Regions from separate parts of the Janthinobacterium tructae genome, predicted to be linked through region 1. Evidence: predicted binding sites of a transcription regulator. Region 1 holds the regulator's gene; each other region holds the start of a gene.

Evidence for each region. The regulator LexA, encoded in region 1, represses DNA repair genes until DNA is damaged. The targets are predictions, from matches to a motif close to ACTGTATNNNNATACAGT.
Region 2: FJQ89_RS14950 (DNA topoisomerase IV subunit B) is a predicted target of LexA. The motif match lies at 2,335-2,352, and genes of this name have one in related genera.
Region 3: FJQ89_RS18345 (putative DNA modification/repair radical SAM protein) is a predicted target of LexA. The motif match lies at 2,246-2,263, and genes of this name have one in related genera.

Annotation. Positions count from the first base shown of each region.
Region 1 is NZ_CP041185.1:2,665,860-2,673,531, forward strand. Features, by position in the region: gene FJQ89_RS28050 (hypothetical protein) at 229-399, shown strand; gene FJQ89_RS11645 (inorganic phosphate transporter) at 468-1,478, opposite strand; gene FJQ89_RS11650 (DUF47 domain-containing protein) at 1,521-2,147, opposite strand; gene FJQ89_RS11655 (replicative DNA helicase) at 2,241-3,626, opposite strand; gene rplI (50S ribosomal protein L9) at 3,762-4,217, opposite strand; gene rpsR (30S ribosomal protein S18) at 4,245-4,535, opposite strand; gene priB (primosomal replication protein N) at 4,551-4,859, opposite strand; gene rpsF (30S ribosomal protein S6) at 4,880-5,269, opposite strand; gene lexA (transcriptional repressor LexA) at 5,546-6,181, shown strand; gene FJQ89_RS11685 (cystathionine gamma-synthase family protein) at 6,247-7,488, opposite strand; gene purF (amidophosphoribosyltransferase) at 7,532-7,672, opposite strand, start outside.
Region 2 is NZ_CP041185.1:3,410,612-3,418,283, reverse strand. Features, by position in the region: gene FJQ89_RS14955 (molecular chaperone HscC) at 1-258, opposite strand, end outside; gene FJQ89_RS14950 (DNA topoisomerase IV subunit B) at 258-2,255, opposite strand; gene kdpF (K(+)-transporting ATPase subunit F) at 2,719-2,808, shown strand; gene kdpA (potassium-transporting ATPase subunit KdpA) at 2,808-4,613, shown strand; gene kdpB (potassium-transporting ATPase subunit KdpB) at 4,623-6,701, shown strand; gene kdpC (potassium-transporting ATPase subunit KdpC) at 6,712-7,287, shown strand; gene FJQ89_RS14925 (DUF4118 domain-containing protein) at 7,509-7,672, shown strand, end outside.
Region 3 is NZ_CP041185.1:4,191,659-4,199,330, forward strand. Features, by position in the region: gene FJQ89_RS18330 (sulfate/molybdate ABC transporter ATP-binding protein) at 1-677, opposite strand, end outside; gene modB (molybdate ABC transporter permease subunit) at 695-1,366, opposite strand; gene modA (molybdate ABC transporter substrate-binding protein) at 1,383-2,141, opposite strand; gene FJQ89_RS18345 (putative DNA modification/repair radical SAM protein) at 2,279-3,511, shown strand; gene FJQ89_RS18350 (UdgX family uracil-DNA binding protein) at 3,508-4,932, shown strand; gene FJQ89_RS18355 (bile acid:sodium symporter family protein) at 4,935-5,948, opposite strand; gene FJQ89_RS18360 (BON domain-containing protein) at 6,151-6,513, opposite strand; gene FJQ89_RS18365 (sigma 54-interacting transcriptional regulator) at 6,791-7,672, opposite strand, start outside.

The sequences.
Region 1 (7,672 bases):
AGGGAGCGTCTTCTGCTGGCAGTTCATCAGGAGTGCGGACAAGGCGTGAGGAGGACGCGTGGCGAGCCACGCGACGACGATCAACGCAGTCCCCGCTTCCGAGGGGCGCCAGCAGGGGATGTATTCATCTACTGGGACAGGCTCTAAGGCCTGTGTATGTTGGGTAGCGAACGGTGAAGCCGGCGCAAGCGCAGCATGATGACTGCTTGTTTATTCAAGGAGACTGCCATGACCCAGCAAAGCGAAAAAGCGCGCGAACAGCAGCAGCGCGAAGATCAGCAAGCCCAGCATGAAGCGAACAAGAGCCGCCAGCAGGCCGAGCAGGACAAGGGCGCGATCCGCCAGAATGACGGCCTGAAACCGCACCAGGGTGGCGACAAGGGGCCGCGCGGCCAGTAATTCTGACCACCGGACAGATAAAAAAAGGGAGCCTGGACGGCTCCCTTTTCAATCGCGGCGGTACTTCATCACATGATGTGGTGGCCAATCCACCAGGCGACTGCGGCAACAAACGCGGAAGCGGGAATCGTGAAGATCCAGGCCCAGACGATGTTGCCCGCGACACCCCAGCGCACGGCCGACATTTTTTGTGCCGACCCGACGCCGACGATGGCGCCCGTGATGGTGTGCGTGGTCGACACGGGAATGCCCAGCGCCGTCGAGACGAACAGGGTGATGGCACCGCCCGTTTCGGCGCAGAAGCCGCCGACGGGTTTCAACTTGGTGATCTTCTGGCCCATGGTCTTGACGATGCGCCAGCCGCCGAACAGCGTACCGAAGCTGATGGCCGTATAGCACGAGATGATGACCCACAGCGGCGGCATGGCGTCGGCCGCGTTCGAGTAGCCGGCGGCGATCAGCAGCATCCAGATGATGCCGATGGTCTTTTGCGCATCATTGCCGCCGTGACCCAGGCTGTAGGCGGCCGCCGATGCCAGTTGCAGGCGGCGGAACCATTTATCGACCTTGCGCGGCGTCGAGCGCACGAATATCCACGACACCAGCAGCATCATGATCGAGCCGAATACAAAGCCCAGCACGGGTGCGATGACGATGAAGGCGACGGTTTTCCACAGGCCGGCCGCGACCAGCGCGCCCGTGCCCGACTTGGCGACGGCGGCGCCCACCAGGCCGCCGATCAGGGCGTGCGAGGACGACGATGGAATGCCGTAGTACCAGGTAAACAAATTCCAGAAGATGGCGCCCATCAGCGCGCCGAAGATCACGTACTGGTCGATCACTGTCGGGTCAATCGTGCCCTTGCCCACCGTGGCGGCCACGGTCAGCTGGTGGAACACGAAGATGGCCACGAAGTTGAAGGTGGCGGCCATGGCAACCGCGGTCTGCGGTTTCAATACGCCCGTCGAGACCACCGTGGCGATCGCGTTGGCGGCATCGTGGAAGCCGTTCATGAAGTCAAACAGCAGCGCGAGGGCGATCAACAGGCCTAGCACGTAGATGCTGATTTGTATGGTCATTGTAGTTTCTTTTCTGATTCTGGTTCAGGACAGGCCCAACGCTTACGCGTTTTCGACGATGATGCCTTCGATAATATTGGACACATCTTCGCAACGGTCGGTCACGGTTTCCAGAATTTCGTAGATCGCTTTCAGCTTGATCAGGTTACGCACGTCCGGTTCGTCGCGGAACAGTTTGGACATGGCGGCGCGCATCACATGGTCGGCGTCCGATTCCAGGCGGTCGATCTCTTCGCAGATGGCGACGATCTTGCGCGAGTTGTCCATGTTGTGCAGCATGGCGACGGCGTCGCGCACTTTTTCGGTACAGGCCAGCACCAGTTCGGCCAGGCGCTTGGCTTCCGGCGTGACGGCTTTCAGGTCGTACAGCGAGACGGTTTGCGCCGCATCTTCCAGCAGGTCGAGGATGTCGTCCTGGCGCGTGATCAGCTGATGGATGTCGTCGCGGTCGATCGGCGTGATGAAGGTCTTGTGCAGCATTTCCACGGTGGCGTAGGTGACTTTGTCGGCCTGTTTCTCGATGCTTTCGATCGCATGCACGCGGTTTTCCAGGTCATCGAAATTGGTCATCAGGCCGAGCATTTCTTTAGCGCCCTTGACGCACAGTTCCGCGTGCTGGTTAAACAATTCAAAAAACTTGCCCTCAGTGGGCATCAAGCGTCCAAACATGTCATTCTCCGTTAAGCATTGAGTCGTGTTATTTACTACAGAAAGCCGCCCCGTATGAGGGGGCGGCCAATGGAATATCAGTGCTGCTGAGTCTTAGTCGCCTTGGTAAAGCGCCAGGCCACCACTGTAATTGCCAAATTTGGTGTACTGCCCCATGAAGGTGAGGCGGATGCTGCCGATCGGACCGTTACGTTGTTTACCGATGATGATTTCGGCCGTTCCCTTGTCTGGCGAGTCGGGGTTATACACCTCATCACGGTAAATGAACAGGATCACGTCGGCATCCTGTTCAATAGCGCCCGATTCGCGCAAGTCCGACATCACGGGACGCTTGTTCGGCCGCTGTTCCAGCGAGCGGTTCAGCTGCGACAACGCGATCACGGGACAACCGAGTTCTTTCGCCAGGCCTTTCAAGCCCCGTGAAATCTCGGAAATCTCCGTGGCGCGGTTATCGCCCGGGCTATTGGCCGACATCAGCTGCAAGTAATCGACGATGATCAGGCCCAGCTTGCCGCATTGACGCGACAAACGGCGCGAGCGGGCCCGCAATTCGATCGAATTCAAGGCCGGCGTTTCATCGATGTACAACTGGGCGTCGTTCATCTTTTGAATCGCATTCGTCAGGCGTGGCCAGTCTTCGTCGTTCAGGCGGCCCGTGCGCAGACGGTGCTGGTCGAGCTGGCCGACGGAACCGAGCATACGCATGGCCAGCTGGGCGCCGCCCATCTCCATCGAAAACACGGCCACGGGCAAGCCGCTGTCGATGGCCACGTTTTCGCCGATGTTGACGGAAAACGCCGTCTTGCCCATCGAAGGACGGCCCGCCACGATCACCAGGTCGCCCGGCTGCAGACCGGAGGTCATGCGGTCGAGGTCGATGAAACCGGTGGGCACGCCCGTGATTTCACTCTGGTTGTCGCGGCTGTACAGCTCGTCGATACGCTCGACCACCTGCGTCAGCAGGGGCTGGATGGCGGTCCAGCCCTGGGCGCCGCGCGCGCCTTCTTCGGCGATGGCGAAAATCTTCGATTCGGCCTCGTCAAGCATCTGCTTGACTTCCTTGCCTTGCGGGCTGAAGGCCGTGCCGGAGATATCGTCGGCGACAGTGATGAGTTTGCGCAGCACGCCGCGGTCGCGCACGATCTCGGCATAACGCCGGATGTTCGCGGCCGATGGCGTATTTTGCGCCATGGCGTTCAGGTAAGCGAGTCCGCCCACATCATCGGCCTTGCCGAGCTGGGTCAGGGTTTCAAAAACAGTAATGACATCGGCCGGTCTGGAGCCGTTAATCATCTTGACGATTTGCTCGAAGATGATGCGATGGTCATAGCGATAGAAATCCTCCGCATGCATGAAGTCGGCGATGCGGTCATATGCTGCATTGTCGCGCAACAGACCACCGATAACGGATTGTTCTGCTTCGATCGAATGCGGCGGAATACGGAGGGAATCCAGTTGCGGATCAGAGGGGGCGTTCATGGCGCGAATTATACCCGCTTCGGCGTGCTGGCAAAAATAAAGGGCTGAAATTGAGCGAAAAAAAGGCCACAAAAAAGCCGGGCGAACCCGGCTTTTCATCGTGCGGCAATGCTTGCGGGCCAGGCCCGCAGACAATTACGCGTTCGCGTCTGGTACGACAGCGATAACAACTTCCACGACCACGTCGGTGTGCAGAGCAACCGAAACGTTGTGCTCGCCAACGATCTTCAGCGGGCCGGTAGGCATGCGGATTTGTGCTTTTTCAACAGCAAAACCTTGCTTGGTCAGCGCTTCAGCGATGTCGAAGTTGGTGACGGAACCGAACAGACGGCCATCAACACCAGCTTTTTGAGCAACTTGAACGGTCAGGCCGCTCAGTTTTTCGCCCTGGGCTTGCGATGCGGCCAGTTTGGCGGCAGCAGCTTTTTCCAGTTCGGCGCGCTTGACTTCGAATTCAGCCACAGCGGTAGCCGTGGCACGACGTGCCAGGCGTTGCGGGATCAGGAAGTTACGTGCGTAACCGTCTTTGACTTTGACGACTTCGCCGAGGTTACCGACGTTAACAACTTTTTCTAACAGAATGATTTGCATAGTTCTTCTCCAGGAATATCTGACCGATTAAGCGTGGTGCAGATCGGTGTATGGCAGCAGCGCGAGGAAGCGAGCGCGCTTGATTGCGGTGTCGACTTGGCGCTGGTAGTGCGCTTTGGTACCGGTCAGGCGTGCTGGCATGATCTTGCCGTTTTCTTGGACGAAGTCTTTCAGCGTGTCGACGTCTTTGTAGTCGACTTGCTCAACGTGAGCTGCGGTGAAGCGGCAGAACTTCTTGCGTTTGAACAACGGGTTTTGCTGTTTGCGTTTTTCTTTAAGCTTGAGCTTATTTTTGTCGAACTTTTTACCGAATGCCATGTCAGGCTCCTGTATCTAAAATGCGCTAGTCGGGGTGACTGCACTAAAATCAATGATGTGAAACACCAAACTCTTGCTGTTGCGGCTCTTCCTGGCCAGGAAACCCGTGAACTGATACACCCCGCCCAAGCTTGCCTGACTGAACCGGCCTGATATTTCGCCAGCGGCTAGCGCGGCAACATCAAACTCGGTCAAACGGGCAATCCCTGCTTCCATCTGCTGCGAACTGTGTTGCAATACTGCATTCACAATCGGCAGCCCTGCCGGGGTATAGCGCAATATTTCGCGCTCGGCAATGATGGCGGTTACTTGTAGCTGGTTCAGCGCACGATCCTGGTCAAGAATTAAGCTGCTGCTGCGGCAGGAGCGGCTGCTGGTGCTTCGGTGCGGTGGCTTTTGGCCGCGTCTTCGCGTTGTACCGATTTCATCATCGGCGAAGGTGCTGTTTCAGCTTTCTTCATTTTAACGGTCAGGTGACGCAACACGGCATCATTGAATTTGAATGCTGTTTCCAACTCGACCAGGGTCTCGTTGTCGCATTCGATGTTCAGGCAGATGTAGTGTGCTTTAGGCAGCTTTTGGATCGAGTAAGCCATTTGACGGCGGCCCCAATCTTCCACGCGGTGAACCGAACCGCCGCGGGTGGTTACGCTGGCTTTGTAGCGTTCGATCATCGCGGGCACTTGCTCGCTTTGGTCCGGATGGACGATAAAGACTATTTCATAATGACGCATGCAAACTCCTTCAGGTCGGATTGATAATCGCCCACCCCGGCGTCAAGACGGGTGTGGGAAGGTCAGCCGAAGATTATAACCGCCTTTTGCAAACGTTTCAATCATTCCTTCAACAAGCGGCCCGCGCACGGAGCAGGCCAGGCGCTTTTTCCTGCCCATTCCAGTATTTCGCACGAAATTCGCGCAAATAACCGAAATCCCCTTGCATAGTGGGCGATACTGTACAAAAATACAGACTGTTCATATAGACAGCATTTTAGTATGCACCCACCGCTCATGATCAAGCTGACAGCACGACAAGAACAAATTCTGAACCTGATCAAGGACGCGATTGAAAACACGGGTTTTCCTCCCACCCGTGCCGAAATCGCCAATGAACTGGGTTTCAAATCGGCCAATGCGGCCGAAGAGCATTTGCAGGCCCTGGCCCGCAAGGGCGCGATCGAGATTTCGCCTGGCACCTCGCGCGGCATCCGCCTGATCGGTGCGGCAGCCGAAGCAGCGCCATCGAAGGTGCCGGCAGCGCTGCTGATGTCGCTGCCCCTGATCGGCCGGGTGGCGGCAGGCTCGCCCATCCTGGCACAGGAAAACCTGGAAGCGAGCTACAACGTGGACCCGGCCCTGTTCTCGGCCAAGCCCGACTTCCTGCTGAAGGTGCGCGGCTGGTCCATGCGCGACGCCGGCATCATGGATGGCGACTTATTGGCCGTCAAGAAGGTCGACAGCGCCAAGAACGGCCAGATCGTCGTGGCCCGCATCGGCGACGAAGTCACCGTCAAACGCTACAAGAAGACGGGTTCCGTCATCGAACTGCTGCCGGAAAACCCCGACTTCAAGGTCATCACCGTATCGCCGGAAGATGAGTTCGCCCTGGAAGGCCTCGCGGTAGGCTTGATGCGCAGCTGGCATTAAACCACCGCAGGTAAAAAGGGCCGCAACAGCATGACTGTTGCGGCCCTTTTCATTTGTCCGCCCGCTTAGGCATCGAGTGCCTGGCGGAAATCCTCGAGCAAATCGGCTTCATCCTCGATACCCACCGACACGCGGATCAAGGACTCGGCAATGCCCATGCTGGCTCGGCGCTCGGCACCCATCTCATAAAAGATCGTGTGAGCGACGGGAATGACCAGGGTGCGCGTGTCACCGAGGTTGCTCGCTGGAATAGCCAGATTCAGGCGATTCAGGAAATCGAAGCAATCGATGCCATCTTTTAATTCAAAGCTGAACAGCGAGCCATAACTGCGGAACAAGTCCGTCGCCAGCGCGTGCTGCGGGTGCGACGCCAAGCCAGGGTAATGCACGGCCGCCACGCGCGGGTCGGCGACCAGCATGCTGGCCAGCGCCAGGGCATTGGAACAGGTGCGGTCCATGCGCAAGGCCATGGTTTCCGCGCCGACGGCGATATGGTGCGCCGCTTCCGGACCCAGCGATGCGCCGAAATCGCGCAAAGCCTTGGCGCGGATTTGCGCGATGCCCCACTGCGCCGGCGCCGCTTTTTTATAATTGTCGAAAATGTTCGGGTACTGCGTCCAGTCGAACACGCCCGTGTCCGTCAAGCTGCCGCCCAGCGCATTGCCGTGGCCGCCGATGGATTTCGTCAGCGCATTGACCACCAGGCCCGCGCCCACCGCTTTCGGGCGGAACAGATAAGGCGTCGTCATGGTGTTGTCGACGATGTACAAAATGCCGCGTTCCTTGCACAAGGCACCGATCTTTGCCAGGTCGGCGATCTGCGTGCGTGGATTGGCGATGGTTTCCACGAACACGATGCGCGTGGCCGGCGTGATGGCGGCCGCCACATTGGCCACCTCGGTGGCGTCGACGAACGAGACGGCGATGCCCTGCCCCGTCACCGTCTGCCACAGGCTGTTGGTATTACCAAACAAAAAGGCCGACGACACCACATGGTCGCCCGCGCGCAGCAGCGACTGCACCACGGCGCCGATGGCGCCCATGCCGGTGGCGAAACACAAGGTGGCCACGCCATCTTCCATCTTGTTGACCTTGTCTTCCAGCGCGGACACCGTCGGGTTACCCTGGCGGCCGTAGCGAAAGCCCGGCTCCTTGCCCTGGAACACGGAAGCGAGCTGGCGCGCGTCGCTGTAGCCGAAGGCGACGGAGGTGTGCACAGGCTTGTGCAACGAGCCGTGCTCGATACCCTTGCGGCGGTCGTTATGCAGGATGGTGGTGGTAAAGCCGTAGTTTTTTTTATAGTTCATGATCGCGGAGAAAAAAAAGCCCGGCATCGGCCGGGCAGGTTACTTATGCTTCTGTCGTCGCCAGGTTCAGGTTCAGCTGGGAACGTGGCGTATCTTCCGGCGCTGCCGCCTTCGGATGGTGGCGCGCATATTCCAGGCGGTCCAGATATTCCTGCGACACGTCGCCCGTCACGTACACGCCATC
Region 2 (7,672 bases), 740 kb from region 1:
CGGACGGAATTGCTGCGTGCCGAGGGTGATTTTCTTTTCGCTACCCATGTAGCGCTTGAAGACGGCGGCCGTCAGCTGCGGGTGCGTCTGCAGGCGCTCGCGCGCGGCGCGGCCCACCAGCACGGTGCCGTCGTCATCGATGCTGACGCACGACGGCGTCAGGTGCTCGCCCAGTGCATTCGGGATGATGGCAGCCTTGCCGTCGCGCCAGATGGCGACCAGGCTGTTGGTGGTGCCCAGGTCGATGCCGATGATCATCAGATATCCGCCTCCGCCTCATTGCCGTGTTCCTCGATCCAGGCGCGGCGTCCGGCCGCTTCGCCTTTGCCCATCAACATGTTGAAGCGCGCGGCGGAAGTCATGTGGTCGATTTCGCCCAGGGTCACGGGCAGCAAACGGCGCGTGTCCGGGTTCATCGTCGTTTCCCACAGCTGCTCGGCGTTCATCTCGCCCAGGCCCTTGAAGCGCGAGATCGACCAGGCGCCCTGTTTCACGCCTTCCTTGCGCAGCTTGTCCTCGATGGCGACCAGTTCGCCGTCGTCGAGCGCATAGATTTTCTGCATCGGCTTCTTGCCGCGCGCCGGCGCGTCCACGCGGTACAGGGGCGGGCGGGCGATGCAGATGTGGCCTTTGTTGATCAGGGCCGGGAAATGCTTGAAGAACAGCGTCAGCAGCAGTACCTGGATGTGCGAGCCGTCCACGTCCGCATCCGAGAGGATGCAGATCTTGCCGTAGCGCAGGCCGGACAGGTCGGGCGAGTCGTTCACGCCGTGCGGATCGACGCCGATGGCGACCGCGATGTCGTGGATCTCGTTATTCGCAAACAGGCGGTCGCGGTCTGTTTCCCACGAGTTCAGAACCTTGCCGCGCAGGGGCAAAATCGCCTGGAATTCCTTGTCGCGGCCCATCTTGGCCGAACCACCCGCCGAGTCGCCCTCGACGAGGAACAGTTCATTGCGCGTGATGTCCGACGATTCGCAGTCGGTCAGCTTGCCCGGCAGGACGGCCACGCCCGAGGATTTTTTCTTTTCCACTTTTTGCAGCGAGCGCTGACGCGACTGCGCCTGCTTGATCACCAGATCGGCCAGCTTCTTGCCGTAGTCGACGTGCTGGTTCAGCCACAGTTCCAGCGGTGGCTTGGTGAAGGTCGAGACCAGGCGCACGGCGTCGCGCGAGTTCAGGCGTTCCTTGATCTGGCCCTGGAATTGCGGGTCCAGCACCTTGGCCGACAGCACGAACGAGGCGCGCGCAAACACGTCTTCCGGCAGCAATTTGACGCCTTTCGGCAGCAGCGAGTGCATTTCGACGAAGTTTTTCACGGCGCCAAACAGGCCGTCGCGCAAGCCCGATTCGTGCGTGCCGCCATTCGAGGTGGGAATCAGGTTGACATACGATTCGCGCACGATGGCGCCTTCTTCCGTCCACGCCACCACCCAGGCCGCGCCTTCGCCTTCGGCAAAACCTTCCGAGTCCGGGCCTGCGTACTGCGCGCCTTCGAACAGGGGAATCAGGGTTTCGCCATTCGATACCTGCGCCAGCGATTCGGTCAGGTAGCCGCGCAAGCCTTCCGCGTACTGCCAGGTTTGCGTGTCGCCCGTTTTCGCGTTGGTCAAGGTGACGGTGACGCCGGGCAGCAGCACGGCTTTCGAGCGCAGCAGGCGCTGCAGCTCGGTTTGCGAGATATTCGGCGAATCAAAATACTTCGCGTCGGGCCAGGCGGTGACGCGCGTGCCCGACTTCTTGCCGTCGCGCGGGGCGGGGCGGGAACTCAGGGGCTCGATCACGTCGCCATTCGCAAACACCATGTGATGCAGGCCGTTGCCATCGCTTTCCTTGCGCCAGACGGTGATTTCCAGGCGCGTCGACAGCGCATTGGTGACGGACACGCCGACGCCGTGCAAGCCGCCCGAGAACGCGTAGGCGCCGCCCGAACCCTTGTCGAACTTGCCGCCCGCGTGCAGCCGTGTAAACACGATTTCCACCGTCGGCACGCCTTCTTCAGGGTGGATGCCGACGGGAATGCCGCGGCCATTGTCTTCGACGGTGATGCTGCCATCCGTATTTTGCGTGACGGCGATATGCGTGCAATGACCGCCCAGCGCCTCGTCGGAGGCATTGTCGATCACTTCCTGAATGATGTGCAGCGGATTTTCAGTGCGGGTGTACATCCCCGGGCGCTGCTTGACGGGTTCCAGTCCTTTCAGGACACGGATGGATGATTCGCTGTAGTCGGATGCTGGTTTTTTAGTGGCCATACGTGTTCAAGCTAAGTAAAGACAGTGGTTGGAACGCCAGGCCGGGGCACTGCGGGGCGCAGTGACAACGGCGGCGATAACTGTATGAATATACAGTATATTCCGTCCAGCGTCACTGGCAGAGGGCAGTGCGGCAGGCTTGGCGTCCTTGTGCGGACGCTCGCGCATTCTATCTTGTCCAGCGAGCAATAGCGCTACTCCAGGGCAACAACAGTGCGCCGTGCGCGTGGTTTGGCGCCCATTGTGAAGGATTTTATGCGGCAAAGCCGCCGTTTTTACATCTTGTTTACAAGCACCTCTCCAGTCTTTACAAATTTTTTAGACCCTTTTGGCTAATCTGCTCACTATCAAAACAAACCTGAATGAGGGTGGGAATGGATATCGTGTATCTCGGCTTGATTGCCGTTTTTTTCGTCGTGGCGGCCGGCTTTGCCGTCGCCTGCGACAAATTAGGGAGCGTCAAATGAACGCGTTTTATGTGCTGGGCGCCGTGGTCTCGGCTGGCCTGCTCGTGTACCTGCTGGTGGCGCTGCTGAAAGCGGAGGAACTGTGATGACGACGCAATCGATATTGCTGCTGGTGGCCTTCCTGGCCGTACTGCTGGCCGCCGGCTATCCGCTGGGTCTGTACATGGCCAGGGTGGCCGGCGACGGCCCCGTGCGCGGCCTGGGCTGGCTGCAAAAATTTGAAAACCTGCTGTACCGCTGGTCCGGTCTGCCTGCCGACAAGGCCATGGGCTGGAAAAGCTACGCCATCGCCCTGATCGTCTTCAATACCGTGGGCGCCGTCTTCGTGTACGGCCTGCAGCGCCTGCAGGGTTTCTTGCCCCTCAATCCACAGGGCCTGGGCGCCGTCAGCCCCGATTCATCGTTCAATACCACCGTCAGCTTCGTCGCCAATACCAACTGGCAGGGCTACGGCGGCGAGCAGACCATGAGCTACCTGACCCAGATGCTGGGTCTGGCATGCCAGAACTTCTTTTCGGCGGCCACCGGCATCGCCGTGATCTTCGCGCTGGTGCGCGGCTTCGCCTCGCGCTCGGGCAAATCGATCGGCAACTTCTGGGTCGACCTGGTGCGCTCCACGCTGTACATCCTGTTGCCGCTGTCGCTGGCCCTGTCCGTCGTCTTCATGGGCGAAGGCATGATCCAGAATTTTTCCGCCTACAAGGAAGTGACCCTGCTCGACCACGTGGCGTATGAAACGTCGAAAATGACGGCCGATGGTCAGCCCGTGCTCGATACGGCCGGCAAACCTGTGATGGAAGCGCAAGTGGCAACCACGCAGACGATCGCCATGGGCCCCGTCGCTTCGCAGGAATCGATCAAGCTGCTGGGCACGAATGGCGGCGGTTTCTTCAATGCCAATTCCTCGCATCCGTACGAGAATCCGACCGTGCTGTCGAACTTCCTGCAGATGCTGGCTATTTTCATCATTCCCGCCGGTCTGTGCTTCACCTTTGGCCGCATGGTGGGCGACCTGCGCCAGGGCTGGGCCGTGCTGGCCGCGATGACCCTGATCTTCGTCGTCATGACGGTTGGCGTGATGAGCGCCGAGCAGCAAGCCTATCCCGCCTTGCAAGCCTTGGGCGTGGACCAGCAGGCCAGCAGCCTGCAATCGGGCGGCAATATGGAAGGCAAGGAAACGCGCTTCGGCATCAGCTCCTCGACCTTGTTCGCGGCAGTGACGACGGGGGCATCGTGCGGTGCAGTCAATTCCATGCACGACTCCTACATGCCCCTGGGCGGCATGGTGCCGCTGCTGCTGATGCAATTCGGCGAAGTGATTTTCGGCGGCGTGGGCACTGGCCTGTACGGCATGCTGATGTTCGCCATCCTGGCCGTCTTCATCGCCGGCCTGATGATAGGCCGCACGCCTGAATACCTGGGCAAGAAAATCCAGGCCTATGAAATGAAGATGGTGTCGCTGGCCATCCTGGTCACGCCAGCCCTGGTATTGACGGGTACGGCGATCGCCGTGATGGTCGAACCGGGCAAGATCGGCGTGGCCAATCCGGGCGCGCACGGCTTCTCGGAGATCCTGTATGCCTTCACCTCGGCGGCCAACAACAACGGCAGCGCGTTTGCCGGCCTGTCCGCCAACACGCCGTTCTACAACGTGATGCTGGCGATCGCCATGTGGTTCGGCCGTTTCGGCGTGATCGTGCCCGTGCTGGCAGTGGCCGGTTCGCTGGCGGCCAAGCAGCGCCTGTCGGCCAACGCCGGCACCATGCCTACGCACGGCCCCATGTTCATCGGCTTGCTGATCGGCGTGGTGGTGCTGGTCGGCGTGCTCAATTACGTTCCCGCGCTGGCCCTGGGCCCGATCGTCGAACACCTGCAACTTTTTACAAAATAAGAGGCTACCATGTCACGCACAAGCCTGACCTTGTTCGATTCCGCATTGATTGGCCCTGCCATCGTCGATGCGTTCAAAAAACTTGACCCCCGCACGCAGTGGCGCAGCCCCGTGATGTTCGTCGTCTATGTCGGCAGCATCATCACGACCCTGCTGGCCATCCAGGCCCTGAACGGCCAGGGTGAAGCGCCGTTCGGCTTCATCATCGCCGTCGCCGTGTGGCTGTGGTTTACCGTGCTGTTTGCGAACTTCGCCGAAGCGCTGGCCGAAGGCCGCAGCAAGGCCCAGGCGGCCTCGCTGCGCGCCCTCAAGCAGACGGTGATGGCAAAGAAAATGCAAACGCCGAAGTACGGCACCTCCTGGCTGCCTACGCCAGCGACCGACCTGCGCAAGGGCATGACGGTGCTGGTCGAGGCGGGTGACGTGATTCCCGCCGACGGCGAAGTGACGGCCGGCGTGGCCTCCGTCGATGAAAGCGCCATCACGGGCGAATCGGCGCCCGTCATCCGCGAATCGGGCGGCGACTTTTCGGCCGTGACGGGCGGTACCCGCGTGCTGTCGGACTGGTTGCTGGTGCGCGTGTCCGTCAACCCCGGCGAAGCCTTCATCGACCGCATGATCGCCATGGTCGAGGGCGCCAAGCGCCAAAAGACGCCGAACGAGATCGCCCTGACGATCCTGCTCGTGGCGCTGTCGATCGTCTTCCTGATCGTCACCGTGACCTTGCTGCCGTACTCGCTGTTTTCCGTGGCGGCGGCCGGCAGCGGCACGCCGGTCACCATCACCGTGCTGATCGCACTGCTCGTGTGTTTGATTCCGACCACCATCGGCGGTTTGTTGTCCGCCATCGGCGTGGCCGGCATGAGCCGCATGATGCAGGCCAATGTAATCGCCACCTCGGGCCGCGCCGTGGAAGCGGCCGGCGACGTGGACGTGCTGCTGCTCGATAAAACGGGCACCATCACCCTGGGCAACCGCCAGGCCTCGACCTTTGTGCCGGCCCCCGGCGTGACGGAGCAGCAGCTGGCCGACGCGGCGCAACTGGCCTCGCTGGCCGATGAAACGCCGGAAGGGCGCAGCATCGTCGTGCTGGCCAAGCAGAAGTTCAACATCCGCGAACGCGAGATGGCCAGCCTGCACGCCACCTTCGTGCCCTTCACGGCGCAAACGCGCATGAGTGGCGTGGATATCCCGGGCGAGCAGCAAGTGCGCCAGTTGCGCAAGGGCGCGGCCGATTCCATGAAAAAGTACGTGGAAGCGCTGGGCCAGCCGTATCCGCTCGAGGTGTCGCGCGCCGTCGACGATATCGCGCGCCGTGGCAGCACGCCGCTGGTGGTGGTCGACGACGGCCGCGTCATGGGTGTCGTGGAACTGAAGGATATCGTCAAGGGCGGCATCAAGGAGCGTTTTGCGGAACTGCGCCGCATGGGCATCAAGACCGTGATGATCACGGGCGACAACAAGCTGACGGCTGCGGCGATTGCCGCCGAGGCGGGCGTGGACGATTTTCTTGCCGAAGCGACGCCGGAGGACAAGCTCAAGCTGATTCGCAGCTACCAGTCCGAAGGCCGCCTGGTGGCGATGACGGGCGACGGCACCAACGATGCCCCTGCGCTGGCGCAGGCCGACGTGGCCGTGGCCATGAACTCGGGCACGCAGGCGGCGAAAGAGGCGGGCAATATGGTCGACCTGGATTCGAATCCGACCAAGCTGCTGGAAATCGTTGAAATCGGCAAGCAGATGCTGATGACGCGCGGTTCGCTGACGACGTTCTCGATTTCGAACGATATCGCCAAGTACTTCGCCATCATCCCGGCGGCGTTCGTGGGTACCTATCCGCAGTTGAAGGCGCTCGACATCATGCACCTGGCCAGCCCCGCGTCGGCCATCATGTCGGCCGTGATCTTCAATGCCTTGATCATCGTCGTGCTGATCCCGCTGGCGTTAAAAGGCGTGCAATACCGGGCCATCGGCGCGGCCAGCCTGTTGCGCCGCAATCTGCTGATCTACGGCCTGGGCGGCATCATTTTGCCCTTCATCGGGATCAAGCTGATCGACATGCTGCTGTCCGCACTCAATTTAGTCTAAAGGAACCATCATGAGCACTATCGTACGTCCCGCCCTGGTCCTGTTTGCCGCGCTGACCGTGATCTGCGGCGTCGTTTATCCGTTTGCCACGGCCGGTATCGGACAGCTGGCTTTCAACGATGAAGTCAACGGCAGCATCGTCGAGCGTGGTGGCAAGCCCGTCGGCTCGATGCTGATCGGCCAGTCCTTCACCTCGCCCAAGTATTTCTGGGGCCGGCCATCGGCCACCGCGCCGATGGCCAATAACGGCGCCGGCTCGGGCGGCTCGAACCAGGGGCCGACCAATCCCGCCCTGGTGGACGCCGTCAAGGCGCGCATCGCCGCCCTGAAGGAAGCTGATCCCGGCAATACGCGCGCCATTCCCGTCGACCTGGTGACGGCGTCGAGCAGCGGCCTGGACCCGGAAATCAGCCTGGCGGCCGCCCTGTACCAGGCGCCGCGCGTGGCCCGCGTGCGCGCAGTGCCGCTGGCGCAGGTGGAAAACGCCATCGCCAAGGTGCAGAAAACCGCATATATCGGCTTTTTCGGCGAACCACGCGTGAATGTGCTGGAACTGAATCTGGCGCTTGATGCCATGGCAAAGTAAGCTGGCAACGGTACGCAGGCCAGCAAACGTTGGCCTGGATCGGCGTAGGTCGGCTTAGCGCAGCGTAAGCCGACACCACCACCAGCCAGGCCAACGATGTTGTCGGATTACGCGCTTGCGCGCCTCGGCGGCCCCGCTAATCCGACCTACGTGGTGACGTCGCCGCTTGACGCCACGGCAAAATAACAAGATAGCATTACGCAAGTAGATTAAAATACAACATGCTCCCCAACGACAGCCAACGCCCCGACCCTGATGCCCTGCTGGCGCAAGTGCAGGCGCAGGAAAAGAAAGCCGCGCGCGGCCGGCTGCGCATTTATTTCGGCGCCTCGGCCGGTGTCGGCAAGACCTATGCGATGCTGGCCGCCGCCCGCAAACTGCTGGC
Region 3 (7,672 bases), 1.5 Mb from region 1:
ATGTGTTCTTCCCTGTTATCGATCTGTCCGTCACGCAAGTACAGCACATGCTCACCCAGGATGCGCGCATCTTCCGGATCATGGGTGATCAGGATCATGGGCACGTCCAGGCGCTGCTGCCACTGGCTCAGTTCCAGGCGCATTTTGACACGCAGGGCCGGATCGAGGGCGGCAAACGGCTCGTCGAGCAGCAGCGCGTTTGGCTCGGCCACGAGTGCCCTCGCCAGCGCCACCCTTTGGCGCTGGCCACCGGACAACTCGTCGGGATACTGGTGCGCCAATTCCTGCAAGTGGAAGGCGGCTAGCCAATGCTCGACCTTCTGCAATTTTTCGCGCGCGCGCGGATTGAACCAGCCGCGGCTCAGGCCGAAGCCCACGTTCTGGCGCACCGTCAGGTGCGGGAACAGCGCGTAATCCTGGAACAGGTAAGCGACATTGCGCTGCTGCGGCGGCAAATTGATGCCGGCGGCCGAATCGAACAAGGTACGGCCATTCAGGCGGATATGGCCGGCGTCCGGTGTAAACAGTCCGGCAATGGCTTTCAAGGTCATGCTCTTGCCGGCGCCGGAGGGGCCATACATGGCGATGCGCTGGCTGTTCGAGGTGCATTGCACCTGCATGTCGAAGCGGCGTTTGCCGGAGCGCAAGGTGGCGCGAATGTCGAGGTCGAGTTGCATGGGCATCATCATAGGCCTCATTTGTGCGCGATGCGCCCGGGCGCCAGGCGGCCAGCCGACAGCAGCACCACGATGCAGACAAAGGAGATAATCACGACCAGCGTATTGGCCACGTCGTCCTGGCCCGCCTGCACGGCTTCATACACGGCCACCGACAGGGTCTGCGTCTTGCCGGGGATGCTGCCGGCCACCATCAGGGTGGCGCCGAATTCGCCCAGCGCACGCACAAAACCCAGCAGCACGCCAGCGAGGATGCCGCGCCAGGCCAGCGGCAAAGTCACGCGGAAAAAGATGGCCATTTCCGAGATGCCCAGCACGCGGGCCGCCTGCTCCAGTTGCCCGTCGACGGCCTCGAAGGCGGCGCGCGCCGGCTTGAAGACGAGGGGAAAAGCCACCACCGTGGAAGCGATGACGGCGCCCTGCCAGGTGAAGATGAGGTTGATGCCGAAGTTGTCCTGCAGCCAGATGCCCAGGGTGCCGCGCCGGCCCAGCAACACCAGCAGGTAATAGCCGAGCACGGTGGGCGGCATCACCATCGGCAGGGTCAACAGGGCGTCGAGCAGCTCACGCCCGGGAAAACGCGTGCGCGCCAGCAGATAGCCCGTGCCGATGCCGAGCAACAGATTGAGCGCCGTGGCCCAGGCCGCTACTTTGAGCGACAGGGCCAGCGCGGTCCAGGCGATATCCATGTGCAGTCGTTTTACTTTATGGCTTTTTAAACCCGTATTTGGCCAGGATGGCTTGCGCCGGCGCCGTCTGCAGGTAGCTGACGAAGCGCTTCGCTTCGGCCGCATTGCCGCTGCCCTTGATGGTGGCGATCGGATACAGCACGGGCGAGGCCAAAGGCACCTCCAGCACCACGTTGACCTTGTCTTTCATGATGGCCGCGTCGGTGGCGTAGACAAAGCCCGCATCGACTTCGCCGCGCGCCACATAGTCGAGCGACTGGCGCACGTTCTGCGTGCCGATGGCTTTCGGCTGCACGGCGTCCCACAACTGCGCCTTCTTCAGCGCGCCTTCGGAGTAACGGCCGACGGGCACGCTGGCCGGGTTGGCGATGGCCACGCGGGTCACGCCCTTGTGCGTCAGGTCGCTCAAGCTCTTGATGCCCAGCTTGCTATCGTGCGGCACGATCAGCACCAGGCTGTTGCTGACGAAATCCTGGCGGTCGGCCGGCAGCACCAGACCCTGCTTTTGCGCAGCATCCATGGTTTCCTGGTCGGCCGAAGCAAACACGTCCACGGGCGCGCCCTTGACGATCTGCTGCAGCAGCACGCCCGAAGCGGCGAAGTTCAAGGACACCTTGCTGCCCGGATATTGCGCCTCATAGCCTTGCGCCGCATCCTTGAACGCATTCGTCAGGCTGGCCGCGGCCGACACCACCACTTCGCCGGCAAAGGCGGAGGTGGCGGCAGTAGCGAGGAGGGCGGTGCCGAGGAGCTTGGCGAGGGAAGTGAGGCGCATGATCGTATCCTTGATGAGAAGAGAACCAGGCCCGTAATATACACTGATATATAACGTTCTGCCATGGTGCAAGTCAAGACAGCGCAAGGCGCATTCCCTGATATACTGTATATAAACACAGTATATCGAGGCGCACCATGGAATTGACGGACAAGCTGGAAATCCTGGCCGACGCGGCCAAGTACGACGCGTCCTGCGCCAGCAGCGGTGCGCCCAGGCGCGACTCCATCGGCAAGGACGGCTTTGGCGCCACTACGGGCATGGGCATCTGTCACAGCTACACGCCGGACGGGCGCTGCGTCTCGCTGCTGAAAATCCTGCTGACCAATTACTGCCTGTACGATTGCCAGTACTGCGTCAACCGGCGCAGCTCGAACGTGCCGCGCGCGCGGTTTACCGTGGCCGAAGTGGTCAAGCTGACGAGCGACTTTTACCTGCGTAATTACATCGACGGTCTGTTCCTCAGTTCCGGCATCATCCGGTCGGCCGACTACACGATGGAGCAGCTGGTGCAGGTGGCGCGCGAGTTGCGCGAGGTACACCAGTTCCGCGGCTATATCCATCTGAAAACCATCCCCGACGCCGACCCGGCCCTGATCGCGCAGGCGGGCCGCTACGCCGACAGGCTCAGCGTGAATATCGAACTGCCGACGCAGGACAGCGTGCAAAAACTGGCGCCGGAAAAAAGCGTGCACACGATCAAGCTGGCCATGGGCGCCATCCGCCGCAAGCTCGATGAGAAAGCGGAAGAACCGCGCTCGCCCCGTTTCGCGCCGGCCGGGCAAAGCACGCAGATGATCGTCGGCGCCGACGCCAGCGACGACCAGCAGATCCTCTCCACGGCAGAGACCCTGTACGGCAGCTACAAGCTCAAGCGCGTGTACTACTCGGCCTTCAGCCCCATCCCGGACAGCCCGAAAAGCGTGCCGCTGGCGCCGCCGCCGATGCTGCGCGAACACCGGCTGTACCAGGCCGATTTCTTGCTGCGCAGCTATGGTTTCCAGGCCAGCGAATTGCTGCCCGCCAGCGGTGGCAACCTGGCGCTCGATATCGATCCGAAACTGGCTTGGGCGCTCGCGCACCGCGAACATTTTCCGCTGGACTTGAACCGCGCCGCGCAGCACATGATCGCGCGCGTGCCCGGCATCGGCCTGCGCAACGCGCAGCGCATCGTCGACCTGCGCCGGCTGCGGCAGGTGCGCTACGCCGACCTGTCGCGCTTGCGCTGCAGCATGAAGAAAATCGCCCCCTTCATCATCACGGCCGATTACTTTCCCGCGCGCGACACCACCGCCTCGGAGCACCTGCGCCGCGCCATGGCCGATGCGCCGCAGCAGCTGAATCTGTGGCCGGAACTGCAGGCAGCATGAAAGAAGTCAATGAGCGCGTGGTGCGGCTGGCGCAATCGTTCGACGCATGGCGCGCGGCGGCGCGCGAACTGATCGCGCGTGGCGTGCCACCTGCGGACGTGGCCTGGCAGTCGCAAGCGGGCGATGGCGACCTGTTTTCCTCCACGCCGGATGCCACGGATACCAGCGCGCCGCCGCTGCGCCTGCCCCGTCCCCTGGTGGAACTGCTGGAAAACGCCGCCTGTTTCAACGTGCATGACCGCTGGGCCTTCTTGTATCAGGTACTCTGGCGCTGGCAGCAGGGCCAGCACGACGTGCTCTCGCCGGCCGACGCCGACGGCGCGCGCCTGCACGCCATGGCCAAGGCCGTCCGGCGAGAAGAGCACGACATGCATGCGTACGTGCGCTTCCGCGAACGCAGCGAGGCCGAGGGCGCACCCCGCTTCGTCGCCTGGTTCGAACCCGTGCACGAGGTGCTGCCGCAGGTGGCGCGCCACTTCGCGCGCCGCATGGGATCGACCAGCTGGATGATCGCCACGCCGACGGCCAGCATGCTGTGGGACGGTCAGACCTTGCACGCGGGGCCGGCCCTGCTGCGCGGCGCGGCCGAGATCGACGATGCGGGCGAAGCGCTGTGGCTGACCTACTACCGCAGCATCTTCAACCCCGCGCGCGTGAATGCCGACTTGCTGCACAGCCACATCCCTTCACGCTTCTGGAAAAACCTGCCCGAAGGCGCCATCGTGCCCGCCATGCTCAGCGGCGCGGCCAACGGCGAGCGGCGCACGGGCCAGACGGCCACTGTCGGCCAGCGCAGCGGCGCGGCCATGATTCCGATTTCGGCCGAGCGCGCCCAGCCCGCGCGCGACGCGCCCACGACGCTGGACCAGTGCCGCCGCTGCGAATTGTGGCAGCACGCCACGCAAGCCGTACCCGGAGTGGGTCCGCAAACCGCCCGCATCATGCTCGTCGGCGAACAACCGGGCGACCAGGAAGACCTGGCGGGCCTGCCGTTTGTCGGCCCGGCCGGCGCACTGCTGGAGCAGGCACTGCGGGAAGCGGGCGTGGCGCGCGACAGCCTCTATCTGACCAACGCCGTCAAGCATTTCAAGTGGGAACCACGCGGCAAGCGCCGCCTGCACAAGACGCCCGCGCAGCGTGAAATCCTCGCCTGCCATGGCTGGCTGGAAGAAGAGATCGAGCGGGTCCAACCACAGGTGATCGTCGCGCTGGGCAGCACGGCATTGAAATCAATAATGCAAGATGGCGCGGCGAGCATGACGCCGCTGCTCGGCACGCCGGCGCAGCACGATGGACGCTGGGTGGTCAGCGTGTATCACCCGGCGTATGTGCTGCGCGCGCTAGACGAGGCGAGCCGGCGGCAGGCGTATCGCGTGATCGTCGAGGGCTTGCAGCACGCGTTGACGCTATTGCAGGACTAGCATTATCGCGTCGTCGCCGGCACTTCCCGCTCCTCATCGCGCCGCGCATAGCGCTGCGCAATCACGGCGCAGATCATCAGCTGAATCTGGTGGAACAGCATCAGCGGCAAAATCACCATGCCCAGCGAGTGGGTGGCAAACAGCACCTTGGCCATCGGTACGCCGCTGGCCAGGCTTTTCTTCGAACCGCAAAAGACGATGGCGATCTCGTCTTCCTTGTTAAAACCCAGGCGGCGGCTGATGAACGTCATCAGGCCCAGGACCAGCGCCAGCAGCAAGATGCTGAACACGCCCAGCGCCACCAGCGTTTCCACCGAGATCGTGTGCCACAGGCCTTCGCTGACGGCTTCGCTGAAGGCCGTGTAGACCACCAGCAAGATCGAGCCCTGGTCGACGTATTTCAAGGTGGCTTTATGGCGGTCGACCCAGCGGCCGATCCAGCGGCGCAGGAACTGGCCGGCCAGGAAGGGCAGCAGCAGCTGCATGACGATGGACAGCACGGCGTCCACCGACGACTTGCTTGCCCCGCCTTTCGCCACCAGCAAGCCGACCAGGATGGGAGCAAGAAAAATGCCGATGAAATTCGAGGCCGAGGCGCTGCAGATGGCGGCCGGTACATTGCCGCGCGCCATGGCTGTCAAGGCGATCGACGACTGCACGGTCGATGGCAGGGCGCACAGGAACAGGATGCCCACGTACAGCTCGGGCGTGAGAAAAGTCAGCGCCAGCGGCCGCAGGGCCAGGCCCAGCAGGGGAAACAAAATGAACGTGCTGGCCAGCACCAGCAAATGCAGGCGCCAGTGCATGACGCCGGCCACCACGGCTTCGCGCGACAACTTGGCACCATGCAGGAAGAACAGGGCGCCGATGGCGACGGTGGTGACGTGACCGAAGACCACGGCCGTCGTGCCCGTGCAAGGCAGGAAACTGGCCAGCGCCACGGTGACGAGCAGGGCGATGGTGAAATTATCGGGTTTCAGATTGCGCAGCAGGGCAGCGGGGGAAAAAGAAGACATGCGGTAGCCTGGTAGCGGCCCAGCCTTGCAACACTGCGCCATGGATGACAAAAAGCGCCGGAAACGGCGCCAGTGCCGGCTATTCTAACCCTATTGCCTGGCTACCTGCCTGTCAGCGGACGTGGCTTGTGGACACAATGGCACAAAAAAATGCCCTGTCCGCAGACAGGGCAACCCGGAGTAAAGTACAGCGCGAGGGCGATTAACCGGCGGCTTTGACTTTCAGCTCGTTCTTGATTTCTTTCACGCCGCTCACGGAAGCGACGATCTGCACGACGCGGTCACCCGCTTCGGCGCTCGGTACATCGCCCGACAGGACGACGACACCTTGCTGGGTTGCTACCTTGACTGGCAGGGTAGCGGCTTGCGCATCGGCGCTCAGGGCTGCCTTGGCCGAGGAAGTGATGGTTTCATCAGGGACGGCAGCGGCGGCGTTGGCGGCCACGACAGTCTTAGCAGGAGCTTGTGCTTTTGGTGCGGAGTCAGCGGCATGCGAAGCGGTGATCGAGGCGCCCGACAGTACGATAGCGGCGACCAGGGTATTGAACAGTTTCGATGTTTGCATGGTAGTTCCTCTCAATGAAGTTAAAAGCTTCTTACTTGGCTATAGCAATAAACAGCAACACGTTGAAGCGTCACATCTACCCATACAGCAAGCACCGTGCCAGCTTTTAATTTCCCTTAAAAATCAATTACTTACATGCAGACTCGATTTTTTCAGCCCGTTTCCGCCGGATCCGCCCCGAAAAACCGGCTTTTTTGTCGCCTGACAGCGACAGATTGTGGCAACAATATCAATGTTTTAATATAAGTCTTTGATTAATAACACTTTATTTTTGTCGCTATTCAGCGACAGGGTCGCCATCCCCCCGGAACAGGGCCGGCGTCAGCTCGTATTTCTGCAATAAACGGTAGAACTCCGTGCGGTTGCGGTCGGCCAGGCGGGCCGCATCGGCCACGTTGCCATCCGTCAGGCGCAGCAGCTGAATCAGGTAGTCGCGCTCGAAACGCTGCTTGGCTTCGTTGTAGCTGAGCGCTTCCAGCGACGGCACGCGCAGCGCGCGCTGCACCAGACTCAGGGGCACCAGCGGCGCCGTGGCCAGCGCGCACACTTGCTCGACCACATTGACCAGCTGGCGCACGTTACCGGGCCATGGCGCCGCCACCAGGGCCGTGAGGGCGTCGGGCGCGAAACCGTTCAGGGGTTTCTGGTACTTGGCCGCCAGTTTCTGCAGGAAATGGTTCGCCAGCAGGGAGATGTCTTCGCGGCGCTCGGCCAGCGGCGGTAAGGTCAATGTCACGACGTTGAGGCGGTAATACAGGTCTTCACGGAATTGCCCTTCCGCCATGGCCACGTCCAGGTCACGGTGCGTGGCGGACAAGAGCCGCACATCGACCGGACGCGTCTGGTCGGCACCGACAGGGCGCACGGCCCGCTCCTGCAACACACGCAGCAGTTTGACCTGCAGCGGCAGCGGCATGTCGCCGATCTCATCTAAAAACAGGGTGCCGCCATCGGCCGCCAGGAACAGGCCTTCGCGGTTGCCGACGGCGCCCGTAAACGAGCCTTTGACGTGGCCGAACAGTTCCGATTCCAGCAACTGCTCGGGAATGGCGCCGCAGTTGACGGCGATGAACGGCGCCTTGGCGCGGCGGCTGGCGTTGTGCAGCGCGCGCGCCAGCAATTCCTTGCCCGTGCCGCTGGGGCCACGGATCAAAATACT